DNA from 4 places in the Cellulosimicrobium sp. SL-1 genome. Region 4 is predicted to be linked to each of the others. Evidence: predicted binding sites of a transcription regulator. Region 4 holds the regulator's gene; each other region holds the start of a gene.
The links. Region 4 encodes Rex, which represses fermentation and respiration genes when NADH is low (regulators of the CRP and FNR family bind a similar motif). Its sites were predicted from a motif close to CTTGTGAANNNNTTCACAAG; they were not measured.
Positions count from the first base shown of each region.

Region 1: a site for Rex is predicted at 1,823-1,842, ahead of pflB (formate C-acetyltransferase). Genes of this name have one in related genera too.
Region 2: a site for Rex is predicted at 2,095-2,114, ahead of mqo (malate dehydrogenase (quinone)). Genes of this name have one in related genera too.
Region 3: a site for Rex is predicted at 2,087-2,106, ahead of adhE (bifunctional acetaldehyde-CoA/alcohol dehydrogenase). Genes of this name have one in related genera too.

Region 1 is NZ_JAACJC010000007.1:68,716-72,680, forward strand. It holds gene dxs (1-deoxy-D-xylulose-5-phosphate synthase) at 1-526, shown strand, start outside; gene GWJ10_RS12305 (glutamate--cysteine ligase) at 616-1,713, opposite strand; gene pflB (formate C-acetyltransferase) at 2,092-3,965, shown strand, end outside.
Region 2 is NZ_JAACJC010000005.1:214,044-218,008, forward strand. It holds gene GWJ10_RS19835 (TetR/AcrR family transcriptional regulator) at 1-284, shown strand, start outside; gene GWJ10_RS09475 (pyridoxal 5'-phosphate synthase) at 281-955, shown strand; gene GWJ10_RS09480 (maleylpyruvate isomerase family mycothiol-dependent enzyme) at 946-1,878, shown strand; gene mqo (malate dehydrogenase (quinone)) at 2,129-3,649, shown strand; gene GWJ10_RS09490 (hypothetical protein) at 3,772-3,965, opposite strand, start outside.
Region 3 is NZ_JAACJC010000015.1:31,382-35,346, reverse strand. It holds gene adhE (bifunctional acetaldehyde-CoA/alcohol dehydrogenase) at 1-1,999, opposite strand, end outside; gene GWJ10_RS19240 (prolyl oligopeptidase family serine peptidase) at 2,206-3,965, shown strand, end outside.
Region 4 is NZ_JAACJC010000013.1:101,524-105,488, forward strand. It holds gene GWJ10_RS18565 (acetoin utilization protein AcuC) at 1-172, shown strand, start outside; gene GWJ10_RS18570 (AURKAIP1/COX24 domain-containing protein) at 358-456, shown strand; gene GWJ10_RS18575 (HAD-IB family hydrolase) at 551-1,423, opposite strand; gene GWJ10_RS18580 (glutaredoxin family protein) at 1,473-1,763, shown strand; gene GWJ10_RS18585 (redox-sensing transcriptional repressor Rex) at 1,820-2,494, shown strand; gene GWJ10_RS18590 (YceI family protein) at 2,616-3,167, opposite strand; gene GWJ10_RS18595 (MarR family transcriptional regulator) at 3,330-3,857, shown strand; gene GWJ10_RS18600 (histidine phosphatase family protein) at 3,929-3,965, shown strand, end outside.

The DNA.
Region 1 (3,965 bases), on a different contig from region 4:
CGACGCCCCGACGGTCGTGCGGTACCCGAAGGGCGCGCTCTCGGACGCGCTGCCCGCCGTCGAGTCCGTCGACGGCGTGGACCTGCTCGCGGTGCCCGCGGACGCGGGCGACGAGGCCGCCCCCGCCGCGGCGCCGGGTGGTCCGCGCCGCGTCCTGCTCGTCGGCCTGGGCTCGATGGCCCGCGTCGCGCTCGACGCCGGGGAGTCGCTCACCGCGCACGGCGTCGACGTCACGGTCGCGTCGCCCACGTGGGTGCTCCCGCTGCCGAGCGCGCTCGTCAAGCTCGCCGGGGAGCACGACCTCGTGGTGACGGTGGAGGACGGCGTCGTGGACGGCGGGGTCGGTGCGCTGCTGGCCCAGCGGGCGCTGGAGTCGGGCGTGCGCACGCCCGTGCACCCGATCGGTCTCCCGGCGCAGTTCCTCGACCACGCCACGCGCGACCAGGTCGTGTCCGCGTACCGCCTCACCGGGGCGGACGTCGCGCGCGACGTGCTGGACGCGCTCGCGGCGCTCGCACGCGGCTGACGACCCCTGCCGCGCACCCGGCCCCGGGTATGCGGCCCCAGACACGAGGACGGCCCGCGGCGCAGGTGCGCCGCGGGCCGTCGCGTCGGTCAGGAGTGGGTGACCTCGACCGCGTGCTCGACGACGGCGCGCAGGTCGCCGCCGGACGCCGCGTGCCACGCGCGCTGCCGGGCGGCACCGTTGCCCCCGGACCACAGGCGCCCGAGCAGCTCGGTCACCGCGTCCAGGTCTCCGGCGTCGACGAGCGCGTCGCGCACGTGCGCGACGAGCTGGCCCACGACGTCGTGCGCGGGGGCCGGGCGCCAGGTGAGGGGCGAGACGAGGTCCTCCTCGAGGCCCGAGCGGCCGGCGCGCCAGGACGCGGTGCGCAGGATCTCGGGCCGCAGCTCGGGCGCGGGCGCGCCGTCGGCGGACTCGCGGGCCGCCGTCTCGACGAGACCGCGGGCGAGCGCCGCGAGCAGCGTCGCGGTGTCCGGGTCGAGGCACACGTCCGCGACGCGGATCTCGACCGTGGGGTAGCGCGACGACAGGCGGGCGTCGAAGTAGACCATGTTCTCGTCGAGGATCGTGCCGGTCGCGACGAGGCCGTCGACCGCCGCGCGGTACGCCTCGGGCGAGCCGAACGCGCGCGTCGGGCCCGAGGTGGGCCAGCGCGACCAGACCTGCGACCGGAAGCTCGCGTACCCGCTGTCCTGGCCCTGCCAGAAGGGCGAGTTCGTGCTCAGCGCGAGGAGCGTCGCGAGCCACGGCCCGATGCGGTCGAGCACCGCGACGCCCTCGGTGTCGTCCGCGACGGCGACGTGCACGTGGCAGCCGCTCGTGAGCTGCTCGCGCGCGGTGAGGCCGAACGCGGCGCGCGCCTCGAGGTAGCGCAGGCGCGACACGGTCGTGCCCTCGAACGGCAGGGGAGACGTCGAGAGCGCGGCGACCCGTGCCCCGACGCGGTCCGCGGCCTCCTGGGCGCGACGCCGGCCCTCGCGGATCTCGGTCGCGAGCTCGTCGATCTCGCGGCGCGGGTGCGTCGCGGTCTCGAGCTGCTCCTCCATGAACTCCGACTCCAGCGAGCCGGTGCCTCCGCCCTTGTCGTCGGTGCCGGAGGCCTCGAGGGCCTCGGCCGCGCGGGCGACGGGCTGCCCGTCGTCGCCGACGAGCAGGAACTCTTCCTCGACCCCTACGGTGCGTTTCACCCGGGCAGTCTCACACGGATGCGCGCGGCACGTCCGGCGAGCGTGTGACGCGCGCCCGTGTCGTGCGTCACGACGGCGGCGCGGGGTCCCCAGGGGGAGGGCCCGAGGGCTTGTGAAGGTCATCACAAGACCTCCTCGGCAGGGGTGTTACGGGGACGAGAAACCGCGGAATCCTGCCGTTCCTGCCGGGTCCCGCCCGCCTCGGGACCTAGGTCCCCAGGCGGTCCCGAACGCCTCCGCGGCGGCCTCCGGGAACCTAGCCTGGAGGTGGCGAAGGAGCCCGTCGGAACCTCGGCCGAGGGCCCCACCCGGGACCTCGCGAGGCCGGCGGGTCCGGCCGGCGCGCGGACCCGCGCGTCAGGCACGAGGGAGGTCCAGATGACCAGCGTTTCCGAGGCAACCGGCACGACGAGCGGCGGCCGCGCGACGGGGGCGGGCGCCGTCGACCCGCAGCGCGACACCGCGCACGTCCCTGCGTGGGAGGGCTTCACCGACGGCCCGTGGCGCGACACGGTCGACGTGCGCGACTTCATCCAGCGCAACTACCGCCCGTACACGGGCGACGCGTCGTTCCTCGCCGGCCCCACGGAACGCACGACGGGCATCTGGAGCACGCTGTCCGCCATGTTCCCGGAGGAGCGGGAGATGGGGATCTACGACGTGGACACCCGCACGCCCGCCGGCATCACGGCGCACGCGCCGGGCTACATCGACAAGGCGCACGAGGTGATCGTCGGTCTGCAGACCGACGCCCCGCTCAAGCGCGCGATCATGCCGAACGGCGGCTGGCGCATGGTCGAGGGCGCGCTGGAGACGTACGGCTACGAGGTCGACGAGACCCTGCGGAAGGTCTTCACCGAGTACCGCAAGACGCACAACCAGGGCGTGTTCGACGTCTACCCGCCGAACGTGCGCGCGGCCCGCAGCTCGCACATCATCACGGGCCTGCCCGACGCCTACGGCCGCGGCCGGATCATCGGCGACTACCGCCGCGTCGCGCTCTACGGCGTCGACGCGCTGATCGCCGCGAAGAAGCTCGACAAGCTCGGTCTCGACACGCAGCCCTTCAGCGAGAAGGTCGTGCGCGAGCGCGAGGAGCACGCGGAGCAGATCCGCGCGCTGGGCGAGCTCAAGGAGATGGCGGCCTCGTACGGCTACGACATCTCCGGCCCGGCGACGACGGCCCGCGAGGCCGTGCAGTGGCTCTACTTCGCCTACCTCGCCGCGGTGAAGGAGCAGAACGGCGCCGCGATGTCGCTCGGCCGCACGTCGACGTTCCTCGACGTGTTCATCGACCGCGACCTCGAGGCCGGCCGCATCACGGAGTCCGAGGCGCAGGAGATCATCGACGACTTCGTCATCAAGCTCCGCATCGTGCGGTTCCTGCGCACACCCGAGTACGACGCCCTGTTCTCCGGCGACCCGACGTGGGTCACCGAGACGATCGGCGGCATGGGCGAGGACGGGCGCCCGCTCGTCACGAAGAACTCGTTCCGGTTCCTCCAGACGCTCTACAACCTCGGCCCGGCCCCGGAGCCGAACATGACCGTCTTCTGGAGCCCGGAGCTGCCGCAGGGCTTCAAGGACTACTGCGCGCAGGTCTCGATCGACACCTCGGCCGTGCAGTACGAGTCGGACGAGCTCATCCGCCAGCACTGGGGCGACGACGCGGCGATCGCGTGCTGCGTGTCCCCGATGCGGGTCGGCAAGCAGATGCAGTTCTTCGGCGCTCGCGTGAACCTCGCCAAGACGCTGCTCTACGCGATCAACGGCGGCCGCGACGAGATCTCCGGCAAGCAGGTCTCGCCCGTGGCGGCGCCCGTCGAGGGCGACGTGCTCGACTTCGACGACGTCATGGCGAAGTTCGACTCGACGATGGACTGGCTGGCCGCGACGTACGTCGAGGCGCTCAACTGCATCCACTGGTCGCACGACAAGTACGCGTACGAGCGCATCGAGATGGCGCTGCACGACAAGGACGTGCTGCGGACCATGGCGTGCGGCATCGCGGGCCTGTCCGTCGCGGCGGACTCGCTGTCGGCGATCAAGCACGCGAAGGTCTCCGTCGTCCGCGACGAGCGCGGCCTCGTCGTCGACTACGTCACCGAGGGCGAGTACCCGACGTTCGGCAACGACGACGACCGGGCCGACGCGATCGCCGTCGACCTCGTCGAGCGGTTCATGGCGAAGGTCCGCACGCACCCGACGTACCGTGACGCGGTGCCCACGCAGTCGGTCCTGACGATCACGTC
Region 2 (3,965 bases), on a different contig from region 4:
AGGTCGGGCGCCTCGTGAGCGACCAGGCGGTCATGGACGACGCCGCGCTCGCCGCGGAGGTGCGCGCCTACTTCCGCGGGCTCGTCGACCTGGCCGCCGCCGTCCTCGTCGAGGGCGGGCTGCCCGACGACGCGGCGCGCGACCGCGCGCACGCCGCCGTCGCCGTCGTGCAGGGCGGGTACGTCCTCGCGCGCGCCCTCGACGACCCGGACGCGATGTCCGCCGCCGCGCGGGGCTTCGTCGCCCTGCTCGACCCGCTCCCGACCACCTCGGAGGACGCATGACCGACGCCGACCGCCCGTCCCTGCGCGAGCGCCTGCGCGCCCTGCCCGTCTTCGGCCCCGACCTCCCCGGTCTCGAGGTCGACGCCGCACCCGACGACCCGGGCACGCTCTTCGTCCGCTGGCTCGACGACGCGATCGACGCCGGGCTGCCCGCCCCGCACGCCGCCACCCTCTCCACCGCCGACGCGAGCGGCCGCGTGGACGCACGGACCCTCATCCTCAAGGACGTCGACGGCGACGGGTGGGTCTTCGCGACGCGGGCCGACTCCCCCAAGGGCGTCGCGCTCGCGCAGAACCCGAACGCCGCCCTGACGTTCTTCTGGCGCGAGCACGGTCGGCAGGTCCGCGTGCGGGGACCCGTCGTGCCGCTGGACGCCGAGACGTCCGCCGCCGACTTCCTGGACCGGTCCGACTTCTCCCGCGCGACCGCCCTCGCCGGGTCGCAGAGCGCCCCGCTCGCGTCCCGCGCCGCCTACCGCGAGGCATGGGACGCCGCCCTCGACCGCGTGCGGGCGGAGCCCGGGCTCGTCCTCGACGCCTGGACCGCGTACGCGCTCGAGCCGACGAGCGTGGAGTTCTGGGCGTCGTCGGGCGCGGGCCAGACCCGCCTGCGGTACACCGCGGCGTCCGGCGCGCCGACCACCTGGACGAAGGAGCTGCTGTGGCCCTGACCGACGCCCCCGCCCTCACCCCGCCCGACGTCGAGGAGGTCCGGCGCGACGCGCGCGCCGCCCTCGACGCGGTGACCGACGCGGCGCGCGGGCTCGACGCCGCCGGGCTCGACGCGCCGTCGGCCCTGCCCGGGTGGTCGCGCAGCCACGTGCTCGCGCACGTCACCGCCATCGGCGAGGCCATGGCGCGGCAGGCCGAGCGCGCCGCGCGCGGCGAGCTCGTCGAGGTGTACGACGGCGGCGCGGCCGGGCGCGAGGACGGCATCCGGACGGGCGCGCTGCGCTCCGTCGCGCAGCACGTCGCGGCACTCGATGCGCTGGCCGACCGCCTCGACGCCGCGTGGCCCGCCGCCGGGTCCCCCGGGTGGTCCGCGCCGGTGACGTACCGCGACGGCACGGTCGCGGACGCGCTCGTGGCCTGGTGGCGCGAGGTGCGGATCCACGCGGTCGACCTCGATGCCGGCGTCGGCCTCGACTCCTGGCCTCCCGCGCTCGGGCTGCACCTCCTCGACTTCCTCGGGGTCCGGCTCGCGGACGACGTCGTGGTCGAGCTCGACGGGGCACCAGGAGACCTCGTCGTGGGCGCCGGCGGCGTCCACGTCGGACCGGGCGCTCTCCGCATCGGACCGGGCGCCCTTCGCGTCGGACCGGGCGGCCTCCGCGTGGCTGCCGGACCTGAGCCCGCGTCCGAAGCCGAGCCCACCTCCGGGGCCGCGGCCTCGCCTGCGCCCGCGTCCGCGCCCGGCCGGGGCGCCGTCGTCGTCCACGGCCGCCTCACCGACGTCGCCGCCTGGCTCGCGGGCCGCACCCCCGGCGCCGAGCCCACCGCCCGCCTCGCGGGCGCGCCCGTGGGCCTCCCCGAGATCGGCCCCTGGCCGTCCCCGTACTCCCCGCCGCAGGAGAACCCCACCCCCGCGAGGTAGAGCCCCGGTCGGCCGAGGTAGAGCCCTGGTCCGCCAGGTAGAGGCGTGGTCGGCTGGCGCACGCGGACCACGGCTCTACCTCGCGAGACCACGGCTCTACCTCGCGGGAAGACGGCTCGGACCCGGCCGGATCGCGCGGTACGCGACGTCCGACCTGCCCGGCTCGGGACCGAGGTCCCGCGAAAGTGTGACGCACGCCCGTGACGCACCGCACAGTTAGTGCACTCTTTCACAAGCGTAGGATCGACATGTGTCGAGTCGAGCGAGCAACCCCGCAAGCAGCGCAGACCAGATCGACGTAGCCCTCATCGGCGGTGGCATCATGAGCGCCACGCTCGGGGCACTCTTGAAGGTCTTGGAGCCCACCTGGACGGTGCGCATCTACGAGCGCCTGGACGCCGTGGCGCAGGAGTCGTCGAACCCGTGGAACAACGCCGGGACGGGTCACGCCGCCCTGTGCGAGCTGAACTACACGCCGGAGAAGCCGGACGGCTCGATCGACATCACCAAGGCGGTGAAGATCAACGAGCAGTTCGAGGTGTCGCGCGAGTTCTGGCACCACCTGCTCACGACGGGCGCGCTGCCGCAGCCCGCGAGCTTCATCTCCCGCACCCCCCACATGACCTTCGTGCGCGGCGCGGAGAACGTCGACTACCTGCGTCGCCGCTTCGAGACGCTGCGCCGCCACCCGCTGTTCAGCGAGCTCGAGTTCACGGACGACCCGGCGGTCATCGCCGAGTGGGCCCCGCTCCTGGTCGCCGAGCGCGACGGCGACGAGCCGGTCGCGGCCACGCGCGCGACGAGCGGGACGGACGTCGACTTCGGCGCCCTCACCGAGCAGCTCGTCGACTACCTCGTCTCGGAGGGCACGCAGCTCTACCTCGAGCACGAGGTGAAGGACCTCAGGAAGACGAAGGACGGCCGCTGGCGCCTGACGGTCAAGGACCGCTCGTGGAACGCCCCGAAGCGCCGCTCGACCGTCGAGGCCCGGTTCGTGTTCGTGGGCGCCGGCGGCGGCGCGCTGCCGCTGCTCCAGGCGGCCGGCATCCCGGAGGCGAAGGGCTACGGCGGCTTCCCGATCAGCGGTGAGTTCCTCCGCACGGACGACCCGGAGCTCGTCGCCCAGCACCAGGCGAAGGTCTACGGCAAGGCCGACGTCGGCTCGCCGCCCATGTCGGTCCCGCACCTGGACACGCGCGTCGTCGACGGCAAGACGTACCTGATGTTCGGCCCCTACGCCGGGTTCAGCCCCAAGTACCTCAAGAAGGGCAAGTACCTCGGGCTCTTCACGTCGCTGCGCCTGCACAACCTCGGCTCGATGGTCGGCGCGGGCCTGAAGAACCTCGACCTCACCCAGTACCTGGTGGGCCAGCTCCTCGCGAGCCCGGAGACCAAGTTCACCGCGCTCCAGGGCTTCATGCCCACCGCGCACCCCAAGCACTGGGAGACCATCACCGCGGGCCAGCGCGTCCAGGTGATCAAGAAGGACAAGGACGGCAAGGGCGTCCTCGAGTTCGGCACCGAGGTCATCGCGGCGTCCGACGGCTCGATCGCCGGCCTGCTCGGCGCCTCGCCGGGTGCCTCGACGGCCGTCCCCGCGATGATCGACCTGCTCGAGCGCTGCTTCCCCGCCCGCTTCACCAAGTGGCGCCCGGAGCTCGCGACGATGATCCCGAGCCTCGGCCACGCCCCGTGGGAGGCGCACGAGCTCGAGGGCCTCGACCAGCTCACGGGCGACGCGGACGTCGACGCGGTCGGCTCGCGCGCCTGACCCGAGCGACACCGCTCCCCCGCGAACGGCCCGGACCTCCACGAGGTCCGGGCCGTTCGTGCGTCCGGAGACGCCGCACGCGGTCGAGCGGCGCGTGGCCGGGCGGCTCCGCACGCGAGGGCTCAGCGCGCGAGCGGCGTGCCCCGGGTCCCCGGCCGCCGCGGCGCGGCGGGAGCGTTCGCCCCGGGGCGCCCGCCCGGCACGGCAGGAGCGGCGCGCACGCCGTCGCGCACGGCCGGGTTCGGCACGACGCGCCGCAGCACGAGCTCGGCCGCGACCTCGTGCGGGTCGACGACGGCGGCCGGCTCAGCCGGTC
Region 3 (3,965 bases), on a different contig from region 4:
CGGCCGCGAGCTTCGCCGGCATGGTGTCCGTGAGCACGGGGTCGACGATGGCGACGGTCGGGGTGAGCGCGTAGTCCGCGAGCGGGTACTTGAAGCCCGTCTCCGGGTCGGTGATCACCGCGAACGGCGTCACCTCCGCGCCGGTGCCCGACGACGTCGGGATGCACACGAGCTTCGCCCTGCCCCCGAGCTCCGGGAACTTGTACGCGCGCTTGCGCACGTCGAAGAACTTCTCCCGCATGTCGGAGAACTCGATCTCCGGGTGCTCGTACCGCAGCCACATGACCTTGGCGGCGTCCATCGGCGACCCGCCGCCGATCGCGATGATCGTGTCGGGCTCGAAGTCGCGCATCGACTCCGCGCCGCGGTTCACGGTGCCGACGCTCGGCTCCGGCTCGACCGCGTCGATGATCTGGATCGCGACCTTCTCCTCGCGGCGGGCGAGGACGTCGAGCACGCGGTCGACGACGCCGATGCGGCTCATGACCTTGTCGGTGACGATCGTGACGCGGTGCACGTCGCGCATCTGCGCGAGGTACTGGATCGAGTTCGGCTCGAAGTACGTCTTGGCGGGCACCTTGAACCACTGCATGTTGTTGTTGCGCCGCCCGATCCGCTTGACGTTGATGAGGTTGACCGCCGACACGTTGTTCGACACCGAGTTCGCGCCGTAGCTGCCGCAGCCCAGCGTGAGCGACGGGAGCAGCGCGTTGTAGATGTCGCCGATGCCGCCGAGCGACGTCGGGCTGTTCCACAGCACGCGCACAGCCTTCACGCGCGACCCGTAGCGCTCGACGAGCGCCTCGTCGGACGTGTGGATGGCGGCCGAGTGGCCCAGGCCGTCGAGCTCGACCATGCGCTCGGCCAGGCGGACGCCGTGCTCGGTGTCCCGCGCGCGCAGCACGGCGAGGACGGGCGTGAGCTTCTCGCGGCTCAGCGGCTCGTCGGGGCCGACGTCGTCGATCTCGGCGAGGATGATCGACGTGTCGTCGGGGACCTCGAACCCCGCCTCGCGCGCGATCCACACGGGCGACTTGCCCACGACCTTCGGGTTGAGCTTCGCCCCGGCGCAGTTCGTGCCGTTCGCCTCGACCCCGAAGATGAGGCGCTCGAGCATCGCCTTCTCGGCGGGCGTCACCCGGTAGGCGTGCAGGCGGGCGAGCTCGCGCATCGCGTCGTCGTAGATCACGTCGTCGAGGATGAGCGCCTGCTCCGAGGCGCACACCATGCCGTTGTCGAACGCCTTCGACATGACGACGTCGTTGATCGCGCGGCCGAGGTCGGCGCTCTTCTCGACGTAGGCGGGGACGTTGCCGGCCCCGACGCCGAGCGCCGGCTTGCCGGCCGAGTAGGCCGCGCGGACCATGCCGTTGCCGCCCGTGGCGAGGATGAGCGCGACGCCGGGGTGGTGCATGAGCGTGCTGGTCGCCTCGATCGACGGGTGCTCGACCCACTGGATGCAGTCGTCGGGCGCGCCGGCCGCGACCGCGGCGTCGCGCACGATGCGGGCCGCCTCGACCGACGAGCGCTGCGCGCTCGGGTGGAACGCGAACACCACGGGGTTGCGCGTCTTGAGCGCGATGAGCGACTTGAAGATCGTGGTCGACGTCGGGTTCGTCACCGGCGTCACGGCGCACACGACGCCGACGGGCTCGGCGATCTCGACGACGCCCGTGAGCTCGTCGCGCCCGATGATGCCGACCGTCTTCAGGTTCGCCATCGAGTTGGGCACGTGCTCGCACGCGAAGATGTTCTTGGTCGCCTTGTCCTCGAAGACGCCGCGCCCGGTCTCGGCGACGGCCATCTGCGCGAGGTGGCCGTGCTGGTGCAGGCCGGCGACGGACGCCTTGAGGACGATCCGGTCGACGTCCTCCTGCGTGAGGCTCATGTACTGGTCGAGCGCCTTGCGGGCCCGCTCGACGAGGACGTCGATCTCGTGCGTCGTGCGGGTGTCCTCGGTGCGGTTCTCGACCTTCGTGCTGGCGCTCTTCGCGCTCATGCGTCCCCTCCGGTGCCCGACCTCGCCGGGCGTCGGCCGCGGGTGTGCCGGGGCCGGGATGCCCCGGCTCCTTCGGCGGTCTCTCTACTTGTGAAGGTTTTCACAAGGCGTTCGTGCCCACAAGGGTCGAGCCCCGATGCGGGCCGAAGGTCCCCGCCTCCTCGTGACCTCCGGACCACGGCCCGCGCGCCGTAGGGTGGGTGACCATGACCGCCGAGCAGACGACGAGCCCCTCGCCCGCGACCGAGAGCCGCGCCGCGACCGACCGACCCGACGGCACCCCCCACGACCCGTACCTCTGGCTCGAGGAGGTCGAGGGCGACGAGGCGCTGGCCTGGGTCCGCGCCCGCAACGCCGAGGTCGCCGACACGCTCGAGACCGCCGACGAGTTCGCCGCGACCGAGCGCGCGATCCGCGAGGTGCTCGACTCCGACGCGAAGATCCCCGAGGTCTCGAAGATCGGCGACCGGTACTACAACTTCTGGCGCGACGCGCAGCACGAGCGCGGCGTCTGGCGGCGCACGACGCTCGAGTCCTACCGCACCGACGACCCGGAGTGGGAGACCGTCCTCGACCTCGACGCGCTCGCCGCGGCCGAGGGCGAGTCGTGGGTCTGGCACGGCGCGAGCGTCCTGCGCCCGACGCCGGAGCAGCTCGCCGCGGGCGAGCCGTGGCGGCACGCGCTCGTCGAGCTCTCCCCCGGCGGCTCCGACGCCGACGTCACGCGCGAGTTCGACCTCGTGGAGAAGCGGTTCGTCGCGCCGGAGGACGGCGGCTTCCACCGCGCCGAGGCCAAGGGCTCGCTCGGCTGGATCGACGCCGACACCGTCTACGTCTTCACCGACTTCGGCCAGGGCACGCTCACGCCGTCCGGGTACCCGCGCGTGGTCAAGCGCTGGACGCGCGGCACCCCGCTCGACGCCGCGGTGACCGTCTACGAGGGCACCGACGACGACATGTACATCTCGGCCTGGCGCTCGCACACGCCCGGGTTCGAGCGCGACTTCGTGCACCGCTCCAAGGCGTTCTACTCCGACGAGCTCTACCTCGCCGAGCGCACCGGCACGCCCGAGCAGCGCCTGACGAAGATCGACGTCCCGGACTCCGCCGAGGTCGGCGTGCGGCGCGAGTGGCTGCTCGTCGAGCTGCGCGACGACTGGACCGTCGGCGGCGCGACGTACCGCGCCGGGTCGCTCCTCGCGGCCCGGTTCGACGACTTCCTCGCGGGCGACCGCGGCTTTACCGTGCTCTTCGAGCCGACGGCGACGACCTCCCTCGCCGGCGCCACGTGGACGCGCCACCACCTCGTCGTCAACGTGCTCGACGACGTGAAGAACCGGCTGCACGTGCTGACGCCGCCGGACGCCGGTGGCGCCGTCGGGCAGGAGGCCGCGGACGCGCCGTGGGTGCGCTCGGAGATCCCGGGCCTGCCCGCGCTGGGCACGGTCGCCGTCGGGGCCGTCGACCCCGTCGACACCGACGACCTCTGGCTCGTCACGACCGACTACCTCACGCCGACGACCCTCTCGCTGCTGTCGCTCGGCGAGCACCCGGGCGACGCGGGCGCGCCCGAGGTCGTCAAGTCCAACCCCGCGTTCTTCGACGCCGACGGCATGACGGTCGCGCAGCACTTCGCCACGTCCGACGACGGCACCCGCGTGCCGTACTTCGTCGTGGGCCGCGCGGACCTCGTCGCGGGGGCGGGCGACGGCGGTACCGGAACCGGCACCGGCACCGCGCCCACGCTCCTGTACGGGTACGGCGGCTTCGAGATCTCGCTCACGCCCGCCTACTCCGGCGCGCTCGGCCGCGCGTGGCTGTCGCAGGGCGGCGTCTACGTCGTCGCGAACATCCGCGGCGGCGGCGAGTACGGGCCCGCGTGGCACCAGGCCGCGCTCAAGGCGAACCGCCACCGCGCCTACGAGGACTTCGCCGCCGTCGCGCGCGACCTCGTCGCCCGCGGGAT
Region 4 (3,965 bases):
CGAGCGCGTCGCGGAGGTCGCCGGGTTCGACGCACCGCTCGCGTTCGGGCCCGAGGTCGAGGTCCGGCGGTGGAGCAGCGGGTACGACCCGGACGACGACGTCGACCGCGCCGTCGCGGCCACGCGCCGGGCCGTCTTCCCGCTGCTGGGCCTCGACGCGCACTTCGACTGAGGCGCCCCGCGACCGGTCGCGTACCGGGGCACGGGCGCGAGCGGGTAGGCTAGGGGGCGGATTTCTCTCGTGTTGGTCGGCTTGCGGCGCCCTCGTGGTCGCCGGGGCCCCGATCAACCGTGGACCACCCGCGGCCGGTCGACCGGTCGCCGACCGACACGCCGCTCGAGCATTGCGAGGACCGTATGGGCTCCGTCATCAAGAAGCGCCGCAAGCGCATGGCCAAGAAGAAGCACCGCAAGCTGCTTCGCAAGACGCGTCACCAGCGTCGCAACAAGAAGTGACGTCGCGCGCGTCCTGACGCGCCGACCCGTCGTCGAGCCCGGCCCCTCCCGAGGGACCGGGCTCGACGCGTCTCCGGGCGCGGCCCGGGCGGGGTCAGAGGCGGGCGATGCGCCGGTCGACGGCGCGGCGCACGGAGCGCAGGACGAGCGCGGCTGCCCAGGCGGCGCCGGCCCAGCTCGCGGTGCGGACGCTGCTGCGCGTGACACGGCGGCGGCGCCCGCGGAACTCGCGGATGGGCCAGCCGACGTCCTGCGCGTGGCGGCGCAGGCGGGCGTCCGGGTTGATGGGGCACGGGTGCCCCACGGCCTCCATCATCGTCACGTCGTTGAGCGAGTCGCCGTACGCGTACGACGCCTCGAGGTCGATGTCCTCGCGCTCGGCGAGCGCCCGCACCCCGGCGGCCTTCGCGCGGCCGTGCATCATGTCGCCGACGAGCCGCCCCGTGTAGAAGCCGTCCTCGTGCTCGGCGACGGTGCCGAGCGCGCCCGTCGTGCCGAGCCGGCGCGCGATGAGCTCGCCGATCTCGACGGGGGTCGCGGAGACGAGCCACACCTGGTGGCCGGCCGCGAGGTGCTCGTCGAGGAGGCGGCGCGTGCCGGGGTAGATGCGCAGCGACAGGACGGTGTCGTAGACCTCCTCGCCGATCGCGGTGACCTCGGCGACGGAGCGCCCGGCGATGAGCGCGAGCGCGCGCGACCGGATGCGGTCGATCTGCTGCTTGTTCTCGCCGAACACGAGGTAACGGGCCTGGTGCACGGCGAAGCGCACGATGTCGAGCGTCGAGAAGAACTCGCGCTGGTACAGGGCGCGCGCGAGGTGGAACGACGAGGCGCCGCGGATGATCGTGTTGTCGACGTCGAAGAACGCGGCGGTGCGGTGCGGCGGCCCGGGGGCGCGCGCGGGCGCCTCCTCGGGGAGCGTCGGCCGGGAGGTCGGGTCGGGGCCCGGGCCGGGAGACGTCGCCATGCCTCCACTCTAGGCGGTCGGGCCGCCGGGGCCTCGTACCCTGGGAGGCGTGAGCACCTCCGACGCCCCCGCCCCCGTCCTGCTGTTCGGTCGCGCGGGCTGTCACCTGTGCGACGACGCGCGGACGGTCGTCGAGGACGTGTGCGCCGAGGCGGGCGTCGCGTGGGCGGAGCTCGACCTGGACGCGCCGGGCACCGACCCGGCGCTGCGCGAGCAGTACGGCGAGTACGTGCCGGTCGTCACGGTCGGCGGGGTGCAGCAGGGGTTCTGGCGCGTGGACGCGCGCCGGCTGGCGCGTGCGGTGGCCCGGATTTCGGCGCCGCGCGCGGACCTGGGATGATTCCTCCCGTGGAGCGTGACCGTCGACGAGGACGGTCCCTGGACGACGGAGTGACGGTGGCTGAGCAGGTAGTCGGTGAGGTGACGGCGCCGGGGATCCCGAGCGCGACGGTGGCGCGGCTCCCGTCCTACCTGCGCGCGCTGCGGGACCTCGTGGCGCGGGGCGTCGGGACGACGTCGTCGGTCGAGCTCGCGGAGCTGTCCGGCGTGGGCCCGGCGCAGCTGCGCAAGGACCTGTCGTTCCTCGGGTCGTTCGGCACGCGCGGCGTGGGCTACGACGTCGACTCGCTGGCGCAGTACATCACCGAGGCCCTGGGCCTCGTCGACGAGCACCGCATCGCGATCGTCGGGATCGGCAACCTGGGGCACGCGCTCGCGAACTACTCGGGCTACGAGCAGCGCGGCTTCCACGTGGCGGCGCTCCTCGACGCGTCGCCGGACGTCGTCGGGACGCGGGCCGCGGGCCTCGTCGTCGAGCACGTCGACGCGCTCGAGGAGGTCGTGGAGCGCGAGAAGGTGTCGATCGTCGTCCTCGCGACCCCTGCGGCGCACGCCCAGGCGGTCGCGGACCGCGTGGTCGCGGCGGGGGTGCGCGAGATCCTCAACTTCGCGCCGCGCGCGCTCCAGGTCCCGGCGGACGTCGACGTGCGCGGCGTCGACGTGGGCAGCGAGCTGCAGATCCTCGCGTTCCACTCGCAGGCCCGCGCCCTCGCGGCGTCGCAGGAGCGCTGAGCGGCCCCGGCGCCTGGGCCCGGGGGACGACGAAGGGCCGCGTGCCGGTGCACGCGGCCCCTCGGGGCGGCACCCCTGCCGGAGGGCGCCGGTCTCGCCCGGGACGTGCCCGGGACGACGGTCAGGCCTGCTTGATGGCCGAGACGTCGAGCGCGATCTTGATCTTGTCGCCGACGAGCACGCCGCCGGTCTCGAGCGCGGCGTTCCAGGTGAGGCCGAACTCCTTGCGCGAGATCTCGGTGGTCGCCTCGAAGCCGGCGCGCGGGTTGCCGAACGGGTCGGTCGCGGTGCCCGCGAACTCCGTCTCGAGCTCGACCGGCTTGGTGACGCCGTTGATCGTCAGGTCGCCGGCCACGACGTAGTCGTCGCCGTCGCCCGTGATGCGCGTCGACGTGAACGTCCACGTCGGCTTGTTCTCCGCGTCCCAGAAGTCGGCGCTGCGCAGGTGGTTGTCGCGGTTCTCGTCGCCCGTGCTCACGGACGCGGCGTCGAGCTGGGCGGTCACGGACGTTGACTCGAGGTCGTCGCCGACGGTGATCGTGCCGTCGGTGATCGCGAGGGTGCCGCGGACCTTCGAGATCCCGGCGTGGCGGACGGTGAACGACGCCTGCGAGTGCGACGCGTCGAGGGCGTAGGTACCGGCGGTGAGGCCGGCGGGCAGCGACGAGGCCATGGGTGCTCCTGCGGGTGGTCGGGGTCCTGGCGGACCAAGTGGTTGAACGTTCAACTTCGGAACGAGCGTATCAACAGCACCCCTCGGTCCGTCTATTCCCGTGGGGTGGAACAATGTTCCGACCCCCCACGCCCCCAGCCCCTCCCGCACCGCCGAGGACCCATGACCCGCAACGACGTCGACACCCCGACGGCGAGCACCGTCCGCACCCCCGCCGCCCACGCCGCCGAGCCACGCTGGCTCGACGCGGAGCAGCAGCGCCTGTGGCGCGCGTACCTCGACGGGAGCGTGCGCTTCATCGAGGCGCTCGGCCGTGACCACGAGGAACGGTCCGAGGTGTCGCTCAACGAGTACGAGCTGCTCGTGCGCCTCTCCGAGAGCCCCGACCACACGCTGCGCATGTCGGCGCTCGCGGACGGGCTCGCCCGCTCGCGCAGCCGCGTGACGCACACCGTCGCGCGCATGGAGGCGCGCGGCCTGGTCCGGCGCTCCGCGAGCTCGGGCGACCGCCGCGGCGTGAACTGCGCGATGACGAGCGAGGGCTACCGCGTGCTCGTCGCGTCGGCGCCCGCCCACGTCGCGGCCGTGCGCCGGTACCTGGTCGACGTGCTCACGCCGGAGCAGTTCCGGGCGCTGGGCGAGGCGATGGCGGCCGTCGCGGAGGCGTGCAAGGCCGACCGCGACGCCTGACCACCCGTCCCGGCCCGTCGCGCCGGCCCGCGGTGGCGTGCGCTCGCCCCGAGTGCGGGACACTGGTGGGCATGGTCTCCACCATCGTCCACCTCCTGCGCCACGGCG